Regions from separate parts of the Streptomyces sp. NPDC059142 genome, predicted to be linked through region 1. Evidence: riboswitches for the same ligand, from Rfam matches in the RefSeq annotation. Region 1 holds a riboswitch; each other region holds the start of a gene.
What was found. A riboswitch is a leader RNA that binds a small molecule or an ion and turns the genes downstream of it on or off. The one in region 1 is predicted to bind thiamine pyrophosphate.
Positions count from the first base shown of each region.

Region 2: it holds a riboswitch for thiamine pyrophosphate, as region 1 does, so the genes downstream of both, thiO (glycine oxidase ThiO) here and thiC (phosphomethylpyrimidine synthase ThiC) in region 1, are expected to answer to the same signal.
Region 3: it holds a riboswitch for thiamine pyrophosphate, as region 1 does, so the genes downstream of both, ACFXPK_RS20230 (thiamine ABC transporter substrate binding subunit) here and thiC (phosphomethylpyrimidine synthase ThiC) in region 1, are expected to answer to the same signal.

Region 1 is NZ_JBHZDA010000050.1:44,983-50,833, reverse strand. Features, by position in the region: gene ACFXPK_RS19415 (metallophosphoesterase) at 1-93, shown strand, start outside; gene ACFXPK_RS19410 (hypothetical protein) at 234-1,079, shown strand; gene thiC (phosphomethylpyrimidine synthase ThiC) at 1,194-3,089, opposite strand; TPP riboswitch at 3,082-3,226, opposite strand; gene ACFXPK_RS19400 (YibE/F family protein) at 3,366-4,721, shown strand; gene ACFXPK_RS19395 (SsgA family sporulation/cell division regulator) at 4,794-5,228, opposite strand; gene ACFXPK_RS19390 (IclR family transcriptional regulator) at 5,332-5,851, opposite strand, start outside.
Region 2 is NZ_JBHZDA010000111.1:7,908-13,758, forward strand. Features, by position in the region: gene ACFXPK_RS28585 (Rv2175c family DNA-binding protein) at 4-369, opposite strand; gene ACFXPK_RS28590 (NAD(P)/FAD-dependent oxidoreductase) at 479-1,717, opposite strand; gene ACFXPK_RS28595 (hypothetical protein) at 1,727-2,086, opposite strand; TPP riboswitch at 2,137-2,250, shown strand; gene thiO (glycine oxidase ThiO) at 2,248-3,504, shown strand; gene thiS (sulfur carrier protein ThiS) at 3,516-3,716, shown strand; gene ACFXPK_RS28610 (thiazole synthase) at 3,722-4,516, shown strand; gene pknB (Stk1 family PASTA domain-containing Ser/Thr kinase) at 4,667-5,851, shown strand, end outside.
Region 3 is NZ_JBHZDA010000054.1:40,452-46,302, forward strand. Features, by position in the region: gene frr (ribosome recycling factor) at 26-583, shown strand; gene ACFXPK_RS20220 (phosphatidate cytidylyltransferase) at 583-1,650, shown strand; gene rlmN (23S rRNA (adenine(2503)-C(2))-methyltransferase RlmN) at 1,860-2,966, shown strand; TPP riboswitch at 3,006-3,131, shown strand; gene ACFXPK_RS20230 (thiamine ABC transporter substrate binding subunit) at 3,223-4,347, shown strand; gene ACFXPK_RS20235 (ABC transporter permease) at 4,560-5,851, shown strand, end outside.

The DNA.
Region 1 (5,851 bases):
GCCGACGGACTTGCCATCGCCATGGACGGCGGAGTGACGATGGCAGGAAAACTGCTGGTCGTACAGCTTCCGTTGGCCACATCGTCAATGTAGGACAGGTGTTTTCCGGAAACCCCCTGTCACGCCACGCCAAAATCGCTCTACCATCGGCTTATCCGTAGCAGGCTCTCCTCCGTTTCCGCCGACTGCGGCTCGTACCACACGGGCGCTACGGCCCCACGGAGTATCGGGGGATGCACATGAAAAGCGCTCCGCACCTGCTGAGCGAGGATCGCGCGGATTTCGAGCGGATCCTTGGCGATGTGCTGCGCAATGCGCACGAACGTCCGGACCTCGCCACGGTCGGGCAGCGGCTCAACGCGGAGCAGTTGCGCACCCTGGCGCTGAACGCGACGGACCGGATCACCGCACCGGCGGCGGCCGAGTACGAGCACTACACCAAGATCCGCGGGGAGTTCCGCTCTCCGGGCACCGCCACGTCGGTACACGACTCCGTGCTGGACCCGGCGGAGGACGACACGACGGACTCCGGCGCCGGGCTCACCGCCGTCATCACGGTCCTGGTACCGGTCCTCGGCGGCACCGCGGCGGCGATCTTCCTGCTGGTGGGCTTTCTGCTGAAGGCGCTCGACCCGGCACCCGCCTTCGCGGACAGCATGCTCGCCGTGGGCTGGTTCTTCGCGGCCGTCACCGCGCTCGGCATCCTGGCCGCCGCGGTGGGGCTGCTGGTCACCGCGCTGCGCAACAGCTCGACGCAGCTCCCCGCCGACGAGACGGCCGGCGGAGAGCTGCCCGACGAGGTCGCCCGGGCGCGCGAGGCATGGCGCCACGCCCTGCTGGAGCGCGGCATCCTGCCCTTCCTGCGGGCGGCGCTCGCCGACCCGAGCGTGGACCCGGCGACGCCGAACCCGCCCCGGTCGGCCAAGCAGCTTCCCAAGATCGGCTACAGCAGGCCGGACTTCAGCAGCCCCCACGAGGGCTCCACCGCCGGTCAGCGGCCGAACTTCAGCAGCCCGGACTTCAGCGGCCCGGACTTCACCAGCCCCGACTTCGGCGGCCCGGAGCACCGGCCGGAGTGACCCGGCCGGCCACCCGGCCCGGCGCCGGTGGGGGACTGCCGATGCCCCGGAGCGATACGGGGATACGGGCCCGCGCGAGTCCGTGAACAGGCGTCCCGCCCGGCGCCGTGACGGTCAGTCGGCCAGCGGCAGATAGACCCGGTTGCCGGCCGCGGCGAACTCCTTGGACTTCTCCGCCATGCCCGCCTCGATCTCCTCCGCCGGTGTTCCGGTCCCGTCCGCGCCGCCCGCCATCTCCCCACCGTGCTTGCGCCGGATGTCCTGGGAGATCTTCATCGAGCAGAACTTGGGGCCGCACATCGAGCAGAAGTGCGCGGTCTTCGCGGGCTCCGCCGGCAGCGTCTCGTCGTGGTACTCCCGTGCCGTGTCCGGATCGAGCGCCAGATTGAACTGGTCCTCCCAGCGGAACTCGAACCGGGCGTCCGACAGCGCGTCGTCCCACTGCTGCGCCCCCGGATGCCCCTTGGCCAGATCCGCCGCATGAGCCGCGATCTTGTAGGTGATGACGCCCGTCTTCACGTCGTCGCGGTCCGGCAGGCCGAGGTGTTCCTTGGGGGTGACGTAGCAGAGCATCGCCGTACCCCACCACGCGATCATCGCCGCACCGATCCCGGAGGTGATGTGGTCGTACGCCGGGGCGACATCGGTGGTCAGCGGGCCGAGCGTGTAGAACGGCGCCTCCTCGCAGATCTCCTGCTGGAGGTCGATGTTCTCCTTGATCTTGTGCATCGGGACATGTCCCGGGCCCTCGATCATGGTCTGTACGTGGTGGCTCTTGGCGATCGAGTTCAGCTCGCCCAGCGTGCGCAACTCGGCGAACTGCGCCTCGTCGTTCGCGTCCGCGATGGAGCCCGGCCGCAGCCCGTCGCCGAGGGAGTACGTCACGTCGTACGCCGCGAGGATCTCGCACAGCTCGTCGAAGTTCTCGTACAGGAACGACTCCTTGTGGTGCGCCAGGCACCAGGCGGCCATGATCGAACCGCCACGCGAGACGATCCCGGTCTTCCGGCGGGCCGTGAGCGGTACGTAGCGCAGCAGTACACCGGCGTGGACCGTCATGTAGTCGACGCCCTGCTCGGCCTGTTCGATCACGGTGTCCTTGTAGATCTCCCAGGTCAGTTCCTCGGCCTTGCCATCGACCTTTTCGAGCGCCTGGTAGAGCGGCACGGTACCGATGGGCACGGGGGAGTTGCGCAGCACCCACTCACGGGTGGTGTGGATGTTGCGGCCGGTGGAGAGGTCCATGACCGTGTCCGCGCCCCAGCGGGTCGCCCAGGTCATCTTCTCCACCTCCTCCTCGATGGAGGAGGTGACCGCGGAGTTGCCGATGTTGGCGTTGACCTTCACCAGGAACCGCTTGCCGATGATCATCGGCTCGGTCTCCGGGTGGTTGATGTTGGCCGGCAGCACGGCGCGACCCGCGGCGATCTCCTCGCGGACCACCTCCGGGGCGACGCTCTCGCGGATCGCGACGTACTCCATCTCCGGGGTGATCTCGCCCCGGCGGGCGTACGCGAGCTGGGTGACCGCCCGGTCCGTGCGGCCCCGGCGCGGCTGGCGTGGCCGTCCGGGGAAGACCGCGTCGAGGCCCCGCAGGTCCGTCGCCCCGCCCCCGAGCAGCCCGCCGCGCGGGGAGGTGTGCTTGAGCCCGTCGTCCTCGGGGCGCGGCGGCCGGCCCGCGTACTCCTCGGTGTCGCCTCGGCCGATGATCCAGTTCTCCCGCAGCGGCACGAGACCGCGCCGTACGTCGGTGTCGACAGTGGGGTCGGTGTACGGCCCCGAGGTGTCGTACAGCGTGACGTCCTCACCGTTGGTGAGGTGGACCTGGCGGACCGGCACGCGGAGATCGGGGCGGGAGCCCTCGATGTATCCCTTGTGCCAGCCGATGGCGCGCCCGCCCGTTGCCCCGCCGGAGAGGGCGGTGTCCTCGGAGGCCGGGCCCGAGGGGGCCTGGTCGACGCCGGTCTCCTCCGAGCCGGAGGCAGGCGTGTGTGCGTCCTGATGGGTCATGAGACCTACTCCCTACGCCGGCATTACCCGGTAACAGGTTCAGCGGTCGGCGCAGCGCAGGTGTCCGGGGTTCCGTTCCCGGGACTACACGTCAGCGCCCTCTCAGCCCGGTGCTCCGAGCTCCCGCGTGTGCAAAGGTGACTCCACGCTAGCGTCATATCGGGCGCGCTGAACAGAGGGCCCCCGCATCCTCCGGCTTCTTGCGATGATCGGTCGGTGACCCCACCCACGCAGACTCACGAACCGCACGGCCACTCGCACAGCCACGGCCCCGCCATGCCGGTCTCCCGGCACCTCCGCAAGGTGATCGCGGCGGTGCTGATTCCGTTCGCGGCCGCCGTGGTGGTCGGGCTCGCCGTGCTCTGGCCGGGTGGTGCACCCGCGCACGAGCGCACCGGTGTGGGCTTCGACCGGCAGACCTTCGCGGGCCAGGTGGTCCAGATCGAGCGGGTCGCCTGCAAGGACGTGAACGCCTCCCAGGTCCCGTCGACCGGTGACACCTCGACTCCGCAGGGGCGCGAGGCGGTCCAGGAGGAGACCGGGGAGTGCAAGAAGGCGACGGTCGAGCTGAAGGAGGGCAAGGAGAAAGGTCACACGTTCGTCGAGATCGTCCAGCCGGACGCACCGCGGCAGTTTCACGTGAAACAGGGCGTTGTGGTCGCCTATGCGCCGGACGCTCCCCGGGATCTGCAGTACTCGGTTTCCGATGTGGACCGGCAGTTCCCGCTGACGCTGCTGGCGGGGATCTTCGCGCTCGCGGTGATCGTGGTGGGGCGGATGCGAGGGGTCATGGCGCTGGTGGCGCTCGTGGTCTCGTTCGCGGTCCTGACGCTGTTCATCCTGCCGGCGATCCTCCAGGGCTCGAATCCGCTGGTGGTGGCGGTGGTGGGGGCGAGCGCGATCATGCTGGTCGCCCTGTATCTGTGCCACGGTCTGACGGCCCGTACCTCGGTGGCGGTGCTGGGCACCCTGATCTCGCTGCTGCTGATCGGGCTGCTGGGGTCGCTCTTCATCGGCTGGGCGAGCCTGACCGGCAACACCGATGACAACACGGGGCTGATCCATGGCCTCTACCCGGAGATCGACATGAGCGGTCTGCTCCTGGCCGGGGTGATCATCGGTTCGCTCGGTGTGCTGGACGATGTGACGGTGACGCAGACCTCGGCGGTGTGGGAGCTGCGCCAGGCCGATCCGACGATGGGGCCGCGCGCGCTGTACCGGGCGGGCATCCGGATCGGCCGCGACCACATCGCGTCCGTGGTCAATACGCTCGTGCTGGCCTACGCGGGTGCCGCGCTGCCGCTGCTGCTGCTCTTCTCGATCGCGCAGTCGAGTGTGGGGACGGTCGCCAACAGTGAGCTGGTGGCGGAGGAGATCGTACGGACGCTGGTGGGGTCGATCGGTCTGGTCGCTTCGGTGCCGGTGACGACGGCGCTGGCGGCGCTGGTGGTCTCCGCGGACCGGTCCGCCCCGGAGAACCCCGCGGCCCCGTCCTCGCCGCCCCTCCCGGACGGACCGGGGGCGGGCCCGGGAGCCGGGCCCGGCTGGGAGGCTCAGGAGTCCCCGGGGCTGCTGGTGCCGACCCCGCCGGCGCGCGGTCCGGGCGGCCGGGGACGCCGCCGCAAGAAGTAGCCCGAGCGGGGCGGAAGGGATCCGGGCCACCCGGGCCGGCAGAATCACCCGGACGGCCCCCTCGACGGGCCGTCAGCCCGCGTTCTCCTCGGCGAGGATGCGGCCCAGCTCTTCCTCAAGGCTGCCTTCGAAGTCACTGAGCGTGCACTCCTGGCCGAGCGGGACCAGCCGGTCCGTACGGTCCAGGAAGGCCACCAGCGGCGCGGCGCTCACACGGAAGAGCGCGTGGTCGTCGCCGACCTGGAGCCGCATATGGACGTCCGAGAGGTCCTCGGGCGTCGTCGGGGAGATGTGCACATCGCCGTCCCCGCTGGGTGTGTTGATGCCGTCGAGCAGCAATTCGCGACCGAAAGTCCAGGTCACAGGCGCATCGCCGGGCAGATGGAATGTCATCCGTACCGCGTAGGGATCAGCCACCTTGTAGTGGAGTTCCACCGGGATACGGAACGACAGCTCCTCGGAGACGAGGAAGCTCATCAGGACCTCGGCCTGGACCGACTCGCGCATCGTTGTACTCCGGAGTAGATGGAACAGTGGCTGGGAATGATCCCCGTTGACCCTCTTGACGCAATCGTCCTGTAAGCGCTAGCAGATCACAAGGAGTAATTTTTCAGATACTGATAGAGAGGATTTGCGAGGTCAGCAGGGATCCGATCTCTCTGCGTAACCGTTCGGCCGTCGGAAGCAGCCGCTTCTGTTGACAGAGCGGTATAGAAATGGCCACGGCGGCCGCTGTGGCTCCGACCGTGACGGGTACGGCCGCGCAGACCGTGCCGAGCCGGTACTCCTGGCGGGAGACGACCGGTTCCATGCGTCCCAGCGCGTCGAGGCGCTCCAGCAGGGTGCTCCGGTCGGGCACGGAGTACGGGGTGAGCGGACGGACGGGATACCGGTCCAGATGGTCGCGGCGGGACGCCTCGTCGAGCTGACTCAGCAGGCACTGGCCGATCGCGTGCGCGTGGGCCGTCGCGCGGAAGTCGGCCCGGGCGTCGACCGCGGGGTACGCGGGGCTGTCCGCCACGGAGACCAGGTCCAGCTCGCCCTCGTGGTAGACCGCGAAGTACACGGGGACGCCCAGCGCGTCGCGCAGCCGGGCGAGGATCTCGGTGAGGGTGGCACGGCGGCCGCGG
Region 2 (5,851 bases), on a different contig from region 1:
CCGTCAGACGGCGAGCGCCTGGGCGCGGCGCTTCACCTCCGTACCGCGGTTCTCACTGAGCGCCTGCGCGGGGGTGCCGGGCAGGCTCGGGTCGGGGGTGAAGAGCCACTCAAGCATCTCTTCGTCGGTGAAGTGGTCGTCCCTCAGGAGCGTCAGGGTCCCGGCGAGGCCCTTGACGACCTTGTTGCCGTCGATGAAGGCGGCGGGCACCTGGAGCGCCCTGTTCTCACCCCGGCGCACCGCGATGAGCTGCCCTTCCTTCACCAACTGCCGCACGCGCGTCACCTCGACATCGAACATTTCGGCGATATCGGGCAGGTGAAGCCAGGCGGGGACGAGAGCATCGATCTTTGCGTCAATCTCGGTCACAGGACAAGCGTGCCATCCCGGACTGACACTGGGCACCCCGAGCCACCCCGGACGGGGGCGAAAACCGGTCCGAAACGGTGCGCGGACCGGTCCCCGAGCCGGGAAAACCTCAGAGCGCCGCCTTGCGCAGCGGTACCGCCGGATCGGCCGACAGCACCGGATCGAGCCGGGTGCCCGTCTCGATCAGCTTGCGCCCCTGGGCCAGGTCGCGGGGTCTCCCGACGGCCAGCAGGGCCACCAGGACGCCGTCGCGCAGCCAGACCACCGACCAGGCCGCCCCCGCGGGGTCGCCGCGCCGTACCAGCGTGTCGGCCGTCCCGTGGTGGCCCGCGTACTGGACGAACCGGCCGAACTGCTCCGACCAGAAGTACGGCACGGGGTCGTAGACCCGCTCGGTCTCCCCGACGACCTGGGCGGCCACGGTCAGCGGACCCTGGAGCGCGTTGTCCCAGTGGTGGACGAGCAGCCGTTCGCCGTAGCGCGCCGACGGGAAGGAGGCGCAGTCACCGACCGCGTGGACGTCGGGCAGCGAAGTGCGCAGCCGCTCGTCCGCGGTGATCGAGCCGTCCGCGCCCAGCGCGATGCCCGAGCCGGTGAGCCAGGCCGTCGCGGGCCGTGCGCCGATGCCCACGACCACCGCGTCGGCGGGGAGGCGGCGGCCGTCGGCCAGGACGACGGTGCCCGGTTCGACGCCGGCCACCCGCGCGTCCGTCAGCAGCGTGGCGCCGCTCTCCGCGTACCAGCCGGTCATGGGGGCGGCCACCTCGGCCGGTAGAGCGCCCGCCAGCGGCCGGTCGGCCGCCTCCACGACCGTCACGGCGCAGCCGGCCTCCCGGGCGGCGGTGGTGAACTCCGCGCCGATCCACCCGGCGCCCACGACCACCACCCGCTGCCGCCGTTCCAGTACGGGCCGCAGCCGTACGGCGTCGTCGAGCGTACGCAGCGGATGGACGCCGGGCACGTCCCGCGTGCCGGGCAGGACGGTGGCCTCGGCGCCGGTGGCGACGACCAGCACGTCGTACGGGAGGGGACCGGCGGTGGTGTCGACCTCCCGGGCGGACGGGCGCAGCCCGGTGGCCTTCCGGCCCACCACGAGGTCGACGGAGAGGGCTTCGAAGTCGACGTCGAAGGCCGATCCCTCGGCCTGGCCGAGGAGTACGGCCTTGGAGAGCGGGGGCCGGTCGTAGGGCGGGTGCGGTTCCTCCCCGATCAGGGTGATCCCGCCCTCGTACCCCTGCTCGCGCAGGGCCACGGCGGTCCGTACACCCGCCATGCCCGCGCCGACCACGACCACCCCGGGCCCGCGCCGCCGTCCGTCCCGTGCGTGTTCCTGCCGCTGTTCGCTCACCCGGTCACCTTAGAGCGGCGCGGGGGCGCCGGCGGGAAGCTCCTCCACCACGCTCGTCCCGCTGCCCTCCTGGGACTCCCACCGCCAGCTCTCCTCCAGCCGGACCCGGCCGTCGGGGAGGTCGACGACGGTGGAGAGGCAGTGGCCCGACGCCGTGGTGCCGTCGCGCTTCACCTGCACGTAGCGGAAGTCCAGCCGGTCGCCGGCGCGCGTCCCCACGAGGTGGCCGCGAACCACGTCGCCGCCTTCATAGGCGGCCCAGACCAGACCGTCCTCCTCGTGGTAGACGAAGCGGGTACGGGTGCCCACCTGGCCGGGGGCCTGGTCGGCGACCGGCGCGAGGACGAGTCCGTCCAGTGAACGGGCCACGGGCGACGCTCCCTTACTGCGCGGCACACCGCGCGTTAGGCTGGCCGTCGACACTACCTCGCGGGAGTCCGGACGCACCGGGCTGAGAGGGAGGCTGGAGCGGCCTCCGACCGTACGAACCTGATCCGGGTCATGCCGGCGAAGGGAGGGGCTGGACGCCCATGCACTCATCCCAGCAGTCGTCCCCACCATCACCCCGGGAAGAGCCGTCCCCCGCAGCGCCCGGGGGGTCCGCCTCCCAGGGGTACGACGTCCTCGTCGTCGGGGGCGGGATCATCGGTCTGGTCACGGCCTGGCGGGCGGCGCAGCGCGGGCTGCGCACCGCTCTCGCGGACCCCGAACCCGGCGGCGGCGCGGCGCGCGTCGCGGCGGGCATGCTGGCCGCCGTCACCGAACTCCACCACGGCGAGCAGACCCTGCTCGGCCTCAACCTCGCCTCCGCCGCGCGCTATCCCGCGTTCGTCGAGGAGCTGGAGGAGGCGAGCGGCCGGGACACCGGCTACCGCGCGTGCGGCACCCTCGCCGTGGCGCTGGACGCCGACGACCGGGCCCAGCTCCGGGAGCTGCACGCCCTCCAGACGCGCTCGGGGCTGACGTCCCAGTGGCTCACGGGGCGTGAGTGCCGGCGCCTGGAGCCGATGCTGGCGCCGGGCGTACGCGGCGGGCTGCGGGTCGACGGCGACCACCAGATCGATCCCCGCCGGCTCGCCGCCGCGCTCCTCACGGCCTGCGAACGGGCCGGGGTGGTCTTCCACCGCGCGTGGGTGCGGCGGCTCTCCGTCGTACGGGACCGGGCCGCCGGCGCGGTGCTGGCCGACGGCGCCTCGCTCGGCGCGGACCGGGTGGTACTGGCGGGCGGCAGCCTCAGCGGCGGGCTCGCGGGGGTCCCCCCGGAGGCCGTGCCGCCGGTACGGCCCGTCAAGGGGCAGGTGCTGCGCCTGGCGGTGCCCGGCCCGTACGCGCCCTTCCTGTCCCGGACGGTACGGGCCGTGGTGCGCGGCTCCCAGGTCTATCTCGTGCCGCGCGAGAACGGCGAGCTGGTCGTCGGCGCGACCAGCGAGGAGCTGGGCTGGGACACCACCGTCACGGCGGGCGGGGTGTACGAGCTGCTGCGCGACGCGCACGCGCTGGTGCCCGGCATCACCGAACTGCCGCTCACCGAGACCCGCGCGGGTCTGCGCCCGTGCTCACCGGACAACGCGCCGCTGCTCGGGCCGACCGTGCTGCCGGGCCTGTCGCTGGCCACCGGCCACCACCGCAACGGGGTGCTGCTGACGCCGGTCACCGGGGACGTGCTGGCGGCGGTCCTGACCGGCGGTGATCTGCCGCCCGAGGCGGCGCCGTTCACCCCGCTGCGCTTCTCCGGCGCCGCGTCCCGCCCCCCGCGCCCGTCCGCCTCCCTGGAGCAGCCCGTATGAACACCGCCGTGATGTACGTGTCCGTCAACGGCGAGCCACGTGAGTTCGCCGCCGGGATCACCCTCGACACCGTCGTCGCGACGCTCACCGCGGCGCGCTCCGGGGTGGCCGCCGCCGTCAACGAGACGGTGGTCCCCCGTACCCGCTGGTCCGGCACCGCGCTCAGCGACGGCGACCGGGTCGAGGTCCTCACCGCGGTCCAGGGAGGCTGACGGACATGGCGGACGACCTTCTCACCATCGGCTCCACCACCTTCGCCTCCCGGCTGATCATGGGGACGGGCGGTGCGCCCAGCCTCGATGTCCTGGAACGCTCGCTGATCGCCTCGGGGACGGAACTGACCACGGTCGCGATGCGGCGCCTCGACCCCACCGTGCAGGGCTCCGTGCTCTCGGTGCTCCAGAGGCTGGGCATCCGCGCGCTGCCGAACACGGCGGGCTGTTTCACCGCGGGCGAGGCCGTCCTCACGGCCAGGCTCGCCCGTGAGGCGCTCGGCACGGAGTGGGTCAAGCTGGAGGTGGTCGCGGACGAGCGCACCCTGCTGCCCGACCCGGTCGAGCTGCTGGACGCCGCCGAGACCCTGGTGGACGACGGTTTCACGGTGCTGCCGTACACCAACGACGACCCGGTCCTCGCCGCGAAGCTGGAGGACGTGGGGTGCGCCGCGATCATGCCGCTGGGTTCGCCCATCGGCTCCGGTCTCGGCATCCGCAATCCGCACAACTTCCAGCTCATCGTGGAGCGCGCCCGGGTCCCGGTGATCCTGGACGCGGGCGCGGGCACCGCGTCGGACGCGGCGCTCGCGATGGAGCTGGGGTGCGCGGCGGTGATGCTGGCGTCGGCGGTCACCCGGGCCCAGGAGCCGGTGCTGATGGCCGAGGCGATGCGGCACGCGGTGGTGGCGGGGCGGCTGGCGCGGCGTGCGGGGCGGATCCCTCGGCGCCACTTCGCCGAGGCGTCCTCGCCGCTGGACGGGGTGGCGGCGCTCGATCCGGAACGGCCCGCCTTCTGACCGGGCCGGGCCGCCGCCGCCGCGCCGCAACGTCGCCGCCGACCGGCGGTCACGGGCGTCCCGGGGGCCTGTCACAGCTCGGCTTCAGTCCTGTGCGCGGTCCGACCCGGGGCTACGGGGGTGTCAGCGGTGACTCGTAGACTCACCTGCGTGGATACCACCCTTCAGGACCCCATCGTCGGGCAGGTGCTCGACGGCCGTTACCGCGTCGACGCACGGATCGCGGTCGGCGGCATGGCCACGGTCTACCGGGCCGTGGACACCCGGCTCGACCGGGTCCTGGCGCTCAAGGTGATGCACCCGGCGCTCGCCGCGGACGTCTCCTTCGTGGAGCGTTTCATCCGCGAGGCCAAATCGGTGGCCCGGCTGGCGCACCCCAACGTGGTCGCGGTCTTCGACCAGGGCGCGGAGGGCGCGTACGTCTACCTGGCGATGGAGTACGTCGCGGGGTGCACCCTGCGCGATGTCGTACGGCAGCGCGGGGCGCTGCGCCCGCGGGCCGCGCTGGACATCCTGGAGCCGGTGCTCGCCGCGCTCGGCGCGGCGCACCGGGCCGGGTTCGTCCACCGGGACATGAAGCCGGAGAACGTGCTGATAGGGGACGACGGCCGGGTCAAGGTCGCCGACTTCGGGCTCGTCCGGGGCATAGGCGATGTGACCAACACCACCGGCACCGTCCTGGGCACGGTCTCGTACCTGGCGCCGGAGCAGATCGAGGACGGCACGTCCGACACCCGGGTCGACGTGTACGCGTGCGGGGTCGTCCTGCACGAGATGCTGACCGGCGCCAAGCCGCACTCCGGGGACACCCCGGCGCAGGTCCTCTACCGCCATCTGAACGAGGACGTCCCGGCCCCGTCCGCCGCCGTCCCCGGGCTCGCCCCGGAGCTGGACCGGCTGGTCGCCGCGGCCACCGCGCGCGACCCCGAGGAGCGGCCGCTCGACGCGGTCGCGCTGCTGGCGCTGGTGCGGGCGGCCCGCGCCGCGCTCACCGACGCGCAGCTCGACGCCGTACCGCCGCAGGCGAGGCCCGAGGCGGAGGACGGCACGGACGCGGACGGACGGACCGCGGTGATCCCCCGGATCCGGCCGGTCGAGGAGCCGGACGACGAGCCCGTGCGCCACACGAGCAGGCTGGAGATGTCGCCCGCGGACGCGCTCCCGCCGCCCGGCCGGCCACGTGGCGGCGCGGGCCGGGGGCGCGGGCTGCCGTCGCGGGGCGTGCTCGCGGCGATCGTCGCCGTGCTGCTGGTGTTCGGCGTGGGGACGGGCGTCTGGTACATCAACTCCGGCCAGTTCACCCGGGTGCCCTCGCTGCTCGGCCAGCCGGAGAAG
Region 3 (5,851 bases), on a different contig from region 1:
CACTCAAGACACGCAGGAGCAAGTGGTGATCGAAGAGACCCTCCTCGAGGCCGAGGAGAAGATGGAGAAGGCCGTCCTGGTCGCCAAAGACGACTTCGCCGCGATCCGCACCGGGCGTGCGCACCCGGCGATGTTCAACAAGATCGTGGCGGACTACTACGGTGCGCTCACCCCGATCAACCAGCTCGCCTCGTTCGCCGTACCCGAGGCACGGATGGCCGTGGTGACCCCGTTCGACAAGAGCGCGCTGCGCAACATCGAGCAGGCCATCCGCGACTCCGACCTCGGCGTCAACCCGAGCAACGACGGCAACATCATCCGGGTGGTGTTCCCGGAGCTGACCCAGGACCGCCGCAAGGAGTTCATCAAGGTCGCCAAGACCAAGGCCGAGGACTCGAAGATCTCGATCCGCGCCGTGCGCCGCAAGGCCAAGGAGACCATCGACAAGCTGGTCAAGGACGGCGAGGTCGGCGAGGACGAGGGACGCCGCGCCGAGAAGGAGCTCGACGACACCACCGCGAAGTACGTCGCGCAGGTGGACGAGCTGCTCAAGCACAAGGAAGCCGAGCTGCTCGAAGTCTGATGAACGACTCTTCCCGGGGGGCCTTGCCGACAGCCGGTTACTGGGGACCGACCGACCAGGGGGCTGCCCCGGCGGGTCCCGCATACGATGAGCATTCCGCACAGCAGACTCGGCCCATGCCCATCGTGCCCGACGAACCCGCGAACGGCGGGGCCCAGAACGACGACCGGGGGGCTGCTCGGCCGGGCGGCCCCCTGTTCCGCGACGAGACTTCGCAGGAGCCCATGGCCGAGCCCCCGCCGTCCCCGCCGAAGAAGCGGGCCGGTCGTGATCTTCGCGCGGCCATAGGAGTCGGTGTCGGGCTCGGTGCCGTGGTCGCGGCGTCGCTCTTCATCGTCAAGGCCGTTTTCATCGGTGTCATAGCGATCGCCGTGGTCGTGGGGTTGTGGGAGCTGACCTCGCGGCTCGACGAGAAGAAGGGCATCAAGGCACCGCTCGTACCGCTGGCCGTGGGCGGCGCCGCGATGGTCGTCGCGGGGTACGCGCGCGGTGCGGAGGGTGCCTGGGTCGCGATGGCCCTCACCGCGCTCGCCGTGCTGATCTGGCGGATGACGGAGCCACCCGAGGGCTACCTCAAGGACGTCACCGCGGGGGTCTTCGCCGCCTTCTACGTGCCGTTCCTGGCGACCTTCGTCGCGATGATGCTCACAGCGGGGGACGGCTCACAGCGTGTGCTGATGTTCCTCGTACTGACCGTCGTCAGCGACACCGGCGCGTACGCGGTCGGCTGGCGCTTCGGTACGCACAAGCTCGCGCCCCGTATCAGCCCCGGCAAGACCTGGGAGGGGCTCGGCGGCGCCGTGACCTTCGCGATGGTGGCCGGCGCGCTCCTGATGGAGTTCCTGATCGACGGCGGCGCCTGGTGGCAGGGGCTGCTGATCGGCTTGGCCGTCGCGGCCAGCGCCACGCTCGGCGACCTCGGTGAGTCCATGATCAAGCGTGATCTCGGGATCAAGGACATGGGCACGCTGCTGCCGGGGCACGGCGGGATCATGGACCGGCTCGACTCGCTGCTGCCCACGGCGCCGGTGGTCTGGCTGCTCCTGGTGCTCTTCGTGGGGTCCTGATCATGTGGTGAGGGGGTACGCCGCGCACGGCGTGGCGTACCCCCTCTTCTTCTTGTCTTCCTGGCGCGCTCGTCCCTCTTGTCTTCCCGTGCTGTGTCTTCCCGTGTCCTCCTGGGGCGGTCTCCCGGAGCGGGTCTCTCTGAGCGGCAGCCCTGGGCGGCGTACGGGGCGGCGGGCCACGCGGCGTCGTCTGCGACACTGGACGGACCATGCCTGTACCCGGAGAACTCACTTTCGTCGCGCCCCGCGGAGCCACGAAGCCCCCGCGGCACCTCGCCGACCTCACCCCCGCCGAGCGTCGCGAGGCCGTCGCCGCCATCGGGGAGAAGGCGTTCCGCGCCAAGCAACTGTCGCAGCACTACTTCGCGCGGTACGCGCACGACCCCGAGCAGTGGACGGACATCCCGGCCGCCGCGCGGCAGAAACTCGCGACGGAGCTGCTGCCCGAGCTGATGTCGGTGGTGCGGCACATCTCGTGCGACGACGACACGACGCGTAAGACGCTCTGGCGGCTGCACGACGGCACGCTCGTCGAGTCCGTGCTGATGCGCTACCCAGACCGGGTCACCATGTGTATCTCGTCGCAGGCGGGCTGCGGGATGAACTGCCCCTTCTGCGCGACCGGGCAGGCGGGACTGGACCGTAACCTGTCCACCGCGGAGATCGTCCACCAGATCGTCGACGGGATGCGCGCCCTGCGCGACGGCGAGGTCGCCGGTGGCCCCGCGCGGCTGTCCAACATCGTCTTCATGGGCATGGGCGAGCCTCTCGCCAACTACAAGCGTGTCGTCGGCGCGATCCGGCGGCTCACCGACCCCGAGCCGGACGGTCTGGGTATCTCGCAGCGCGGGATCACCGTCTCCACGGTCGGTCTGGTGCCCGCGATGCTGCGCTTCGCCGACGAGGGCTTCAAGTGCCGTCTCGCGGTCTCGCTGCACGCCCCCGACGACGAACTGCGCGACACCCTCGTTCCGGTCAACACGCGCTGGAAGGTCCGGGAGGTGCTGGACGCCGCGTGGGAGTACGCGGAGAAGTCCGGCCGGCGGATCTCCATCGAGTACGCCCTGATCCGCGACATCAACGACCAGGCGTGGCGGGGCGACCGGCTGGGCCGGCTCCTCAAGGGCAAGCGGGTCCACGTCAACCTGATCCCCCTCAACCCGACCCCGGGCTCGAAGTGGACCGCGTCGCGGCCGGAGGACGAGAAGAAGTTCGTCGAGGCGATCGCGGCGCACGGCGTGCCGGTGACCGTACGCGACACACGGGGCCAGGAGATCGACGGGGCGTGCGGACAGCTGGCCGCCACGGAGCGGTAGCGCGCCCTGGGGGTAACCTTGGGCCGAAACGCATTGCATATTTTCCGACAGGGGAGCGCCACAGCGCTGAGAGTGCGGCACATGTCCGTGAGAACGGGCAGCGGTCGCAGACCCTCTGAACCTTGCCCAGGTCATTCTGGGTAGGAAGTTCGGACATCACTCAAGCTGTTGCGCCCTGCCCCGGGTCCGGTCCGTGCCGACGACCGGTCCCTGGGCGGGGCCGCGTCTTCTCCTGGACATCCCAGGAGGAAAACCAGTGAGCACGATCCGTATCCGTACCGGCGCCAGGAGGGCGGCGTTCGCCGCGCTGGCCGCGGCGCTCGGCGCCGCGACTCTCGCGGCCTGCGGTGGTTCCGACGGCTCCGCGTCGTCCGGCGACGGGGGGAGTGGCGGCGCGCAGTCCAAGACCGTCACCCTCGTCAGCCATGACTCCTTCAACGCGTCCCCCGCGGTGCTGAAGGAGTTCACCAAGGAGACCGGCTACACCGTCAAGGTGCTGAAGAGCGGCGACGCCGGCGAAGCGCTCAACAAGGAGATCCTGACCAAGGGGTCGCCCCAGGGGGACGTCTTCTTCGGCGTCGACAACACCTTGCTCTCCCGGGCCCTGGACAACGGCCTCTTCGCGCCGTACGGGGCGAAGGGTCTGGACCGGGTCGACGCGAGCGCGCAGCTCGACAAGGAGAAGCACCGCGTCACGCCGATCGATACCGGCGACATATGCGTCAACTACGACAAGAAGTACTTCGCGGACAAGAAGCTGGCGCCGCCGCAGTCCTTCGACGACCTGATCAAGCCCCAGTACAAGGACCTCCTGGTCACCGAGAACGCCGCGACATCCTCGCCCGGCCTCGGCTTCCTCCTGGGCACCGTCGCGCACTACGGGGACGACGGCTGGCAGGACTACTGGAAGAAGCTCAAGGCCAACGGCGTCCAGGTCGTCGACGGCTGGGAGCAGGCGTACAACGAGAGCTTCTCCGGCTCCGCGGGTGGCAAGAAGGCCAAGGGCGACCGGCCGCTGGTGGTCTCGTACGCCTCCAGTCCGCCCGTGGAGGTGCTGTACGCGAAGCCGCAGCCCCAGGAGGCACCGACGGGGGTCTCCACCGGTACCTGCTTCCGGCAGACCGAGTTCGCGGGGCTGCTCGACGGCGCGAAGAACCCAGCCGGCGGCAAGGCGCTGCTGGACTTCCTGATCAGTGAGAAGTTCCAGGCGGACATGCCGCTGAACATGTTCGTGAACCCTGTGGTCAAGGGCGTCGCACTGCCCGAACTGTTCACGAAGTTCGGTGCGACCGTCGACCGGCCCGAGACCGTGGCGCCCGACCGTATCGCCGCCAACCGCGAGCAGTGGATCCAGTCGTGGTCCTCCCTCACAGTGAAGTAGCCGAGGGGGAGAAGGACCGGGCGGCGGAGAAGGACGGCCGCGCCGGGCGAGGCGCCGTGCCACGCGGTGGCGGCGTACGGGGCGGCGGGCTACGGCGCGTACTGCGGAGCACGGTGCGCGGCGCCGCGCGCGGGCGCGGTGTCACGCGGGCCCCGGAGCGACGGGGGAGCGGACGTGGACGCGGGCGTGGCAGCGCCGTACGCCTCGCGCTGATGGCCGGGCCGCTCGCCTTCTTCGCCGTCTTCTTCGCCTACCCCGTAGCCGCGATCGTCGGCCGCGGCCTCAGGACTGACGGTGCCTGGCAGTTCGGGCGCGTGGGCGACGTACTGGGCCGCCCCGACATCCTCGGCGTCCTGTGGTTCACCACCTGGCAGGCGCTCGCCTCCACCGCTCTCACGCTGCTGATCGCACTGCCCGGCGCCTATGTCTTCGCGCGCTTCGCCTTCCCGGGGAAGCAACTGCTGCGCGCCGTGGTCACCGTGCCCTTCGTGCTGCCCACTGTCGTCGTCGGCACCGCCTTCCTGGCGCTGCTCGGGCGCGGCGGACTCCTCGACGACCTGTGGGGCGTACGGCTCGACACCACCGTCTGGGCGATCCTTCTCGCCCATGTCTTCTTCAACTACGCGGTGGTCGTACGCACCGTGGGCGGCCTGTGGTCACAGCTCGACCCGCGCCAGGAGGAAGCGGCGCGCGTACTGGGCGCCGGACGCCTCGCGGCGTGGCGTCGCGTGACCCTGCCCGCGCTCGCTCCGGCCGTCGCCGCCGCCGCGCTCATGGTCTTCCTCTTCACGTTCACCTCCTTCGGCGTCGTGCAGATCCTCGGCGGCCCCGGCTTCTCCACCCTTGAGGTCGAGATCTACCGGCAGACCGCGCAGCTCCTCGACCTGCCCACCGCGGCCGTACTCACGCTCGTCCAGTTCGTGGCGGTCGGCGCGATTCTCGCCGTACACGCCGGGACCGTACGGCGGAGGGAGTCCGCGCTGAAGCTCGTCGACCCGGCGCAGACCGCGCGTCGGCCCGCCGGCGCCGGGCAGTGGGCGCTGCTCGGCGGCGTGCTCGCGACCGTCGCCCTGCTGATCCTGCTGCCCCTGGGGGTGCTCGTCGAGCGCTCCCTGGACGGTCCGAGCGGCTACGGGTTCGCCTACTACCGGGCGCTCGCCTCGGTCGACGCGAGCGGCGGCACCTTCCTCGTACCGCCGCTGGAGGCTGTCTGGAACTCGCTGCGGTACGCGCTGGTCGCCACGGTCGTCGCGGTGGTGATCGGCGGCCTCGCCGCCGCCGCGCTGACCCGCCGCGCGGGGCGCCTCGTACGGGGCTTCGACGCGCTGCTGATGCTGCCGCTCGGCGTCTCCGCCGTCACCGTCGGATTCGGCTTCCTGATCACCCTCGACGAGCCGCCGCTCGACCTGCGGGCTTCCTGGATCCTCGTGCCGCTCGCCCAGGCGCTGGTGGGCGTGCCCTTCGTCGTACGGATCATGCTGCCGGTGCTGCGCGCGGTGGACGG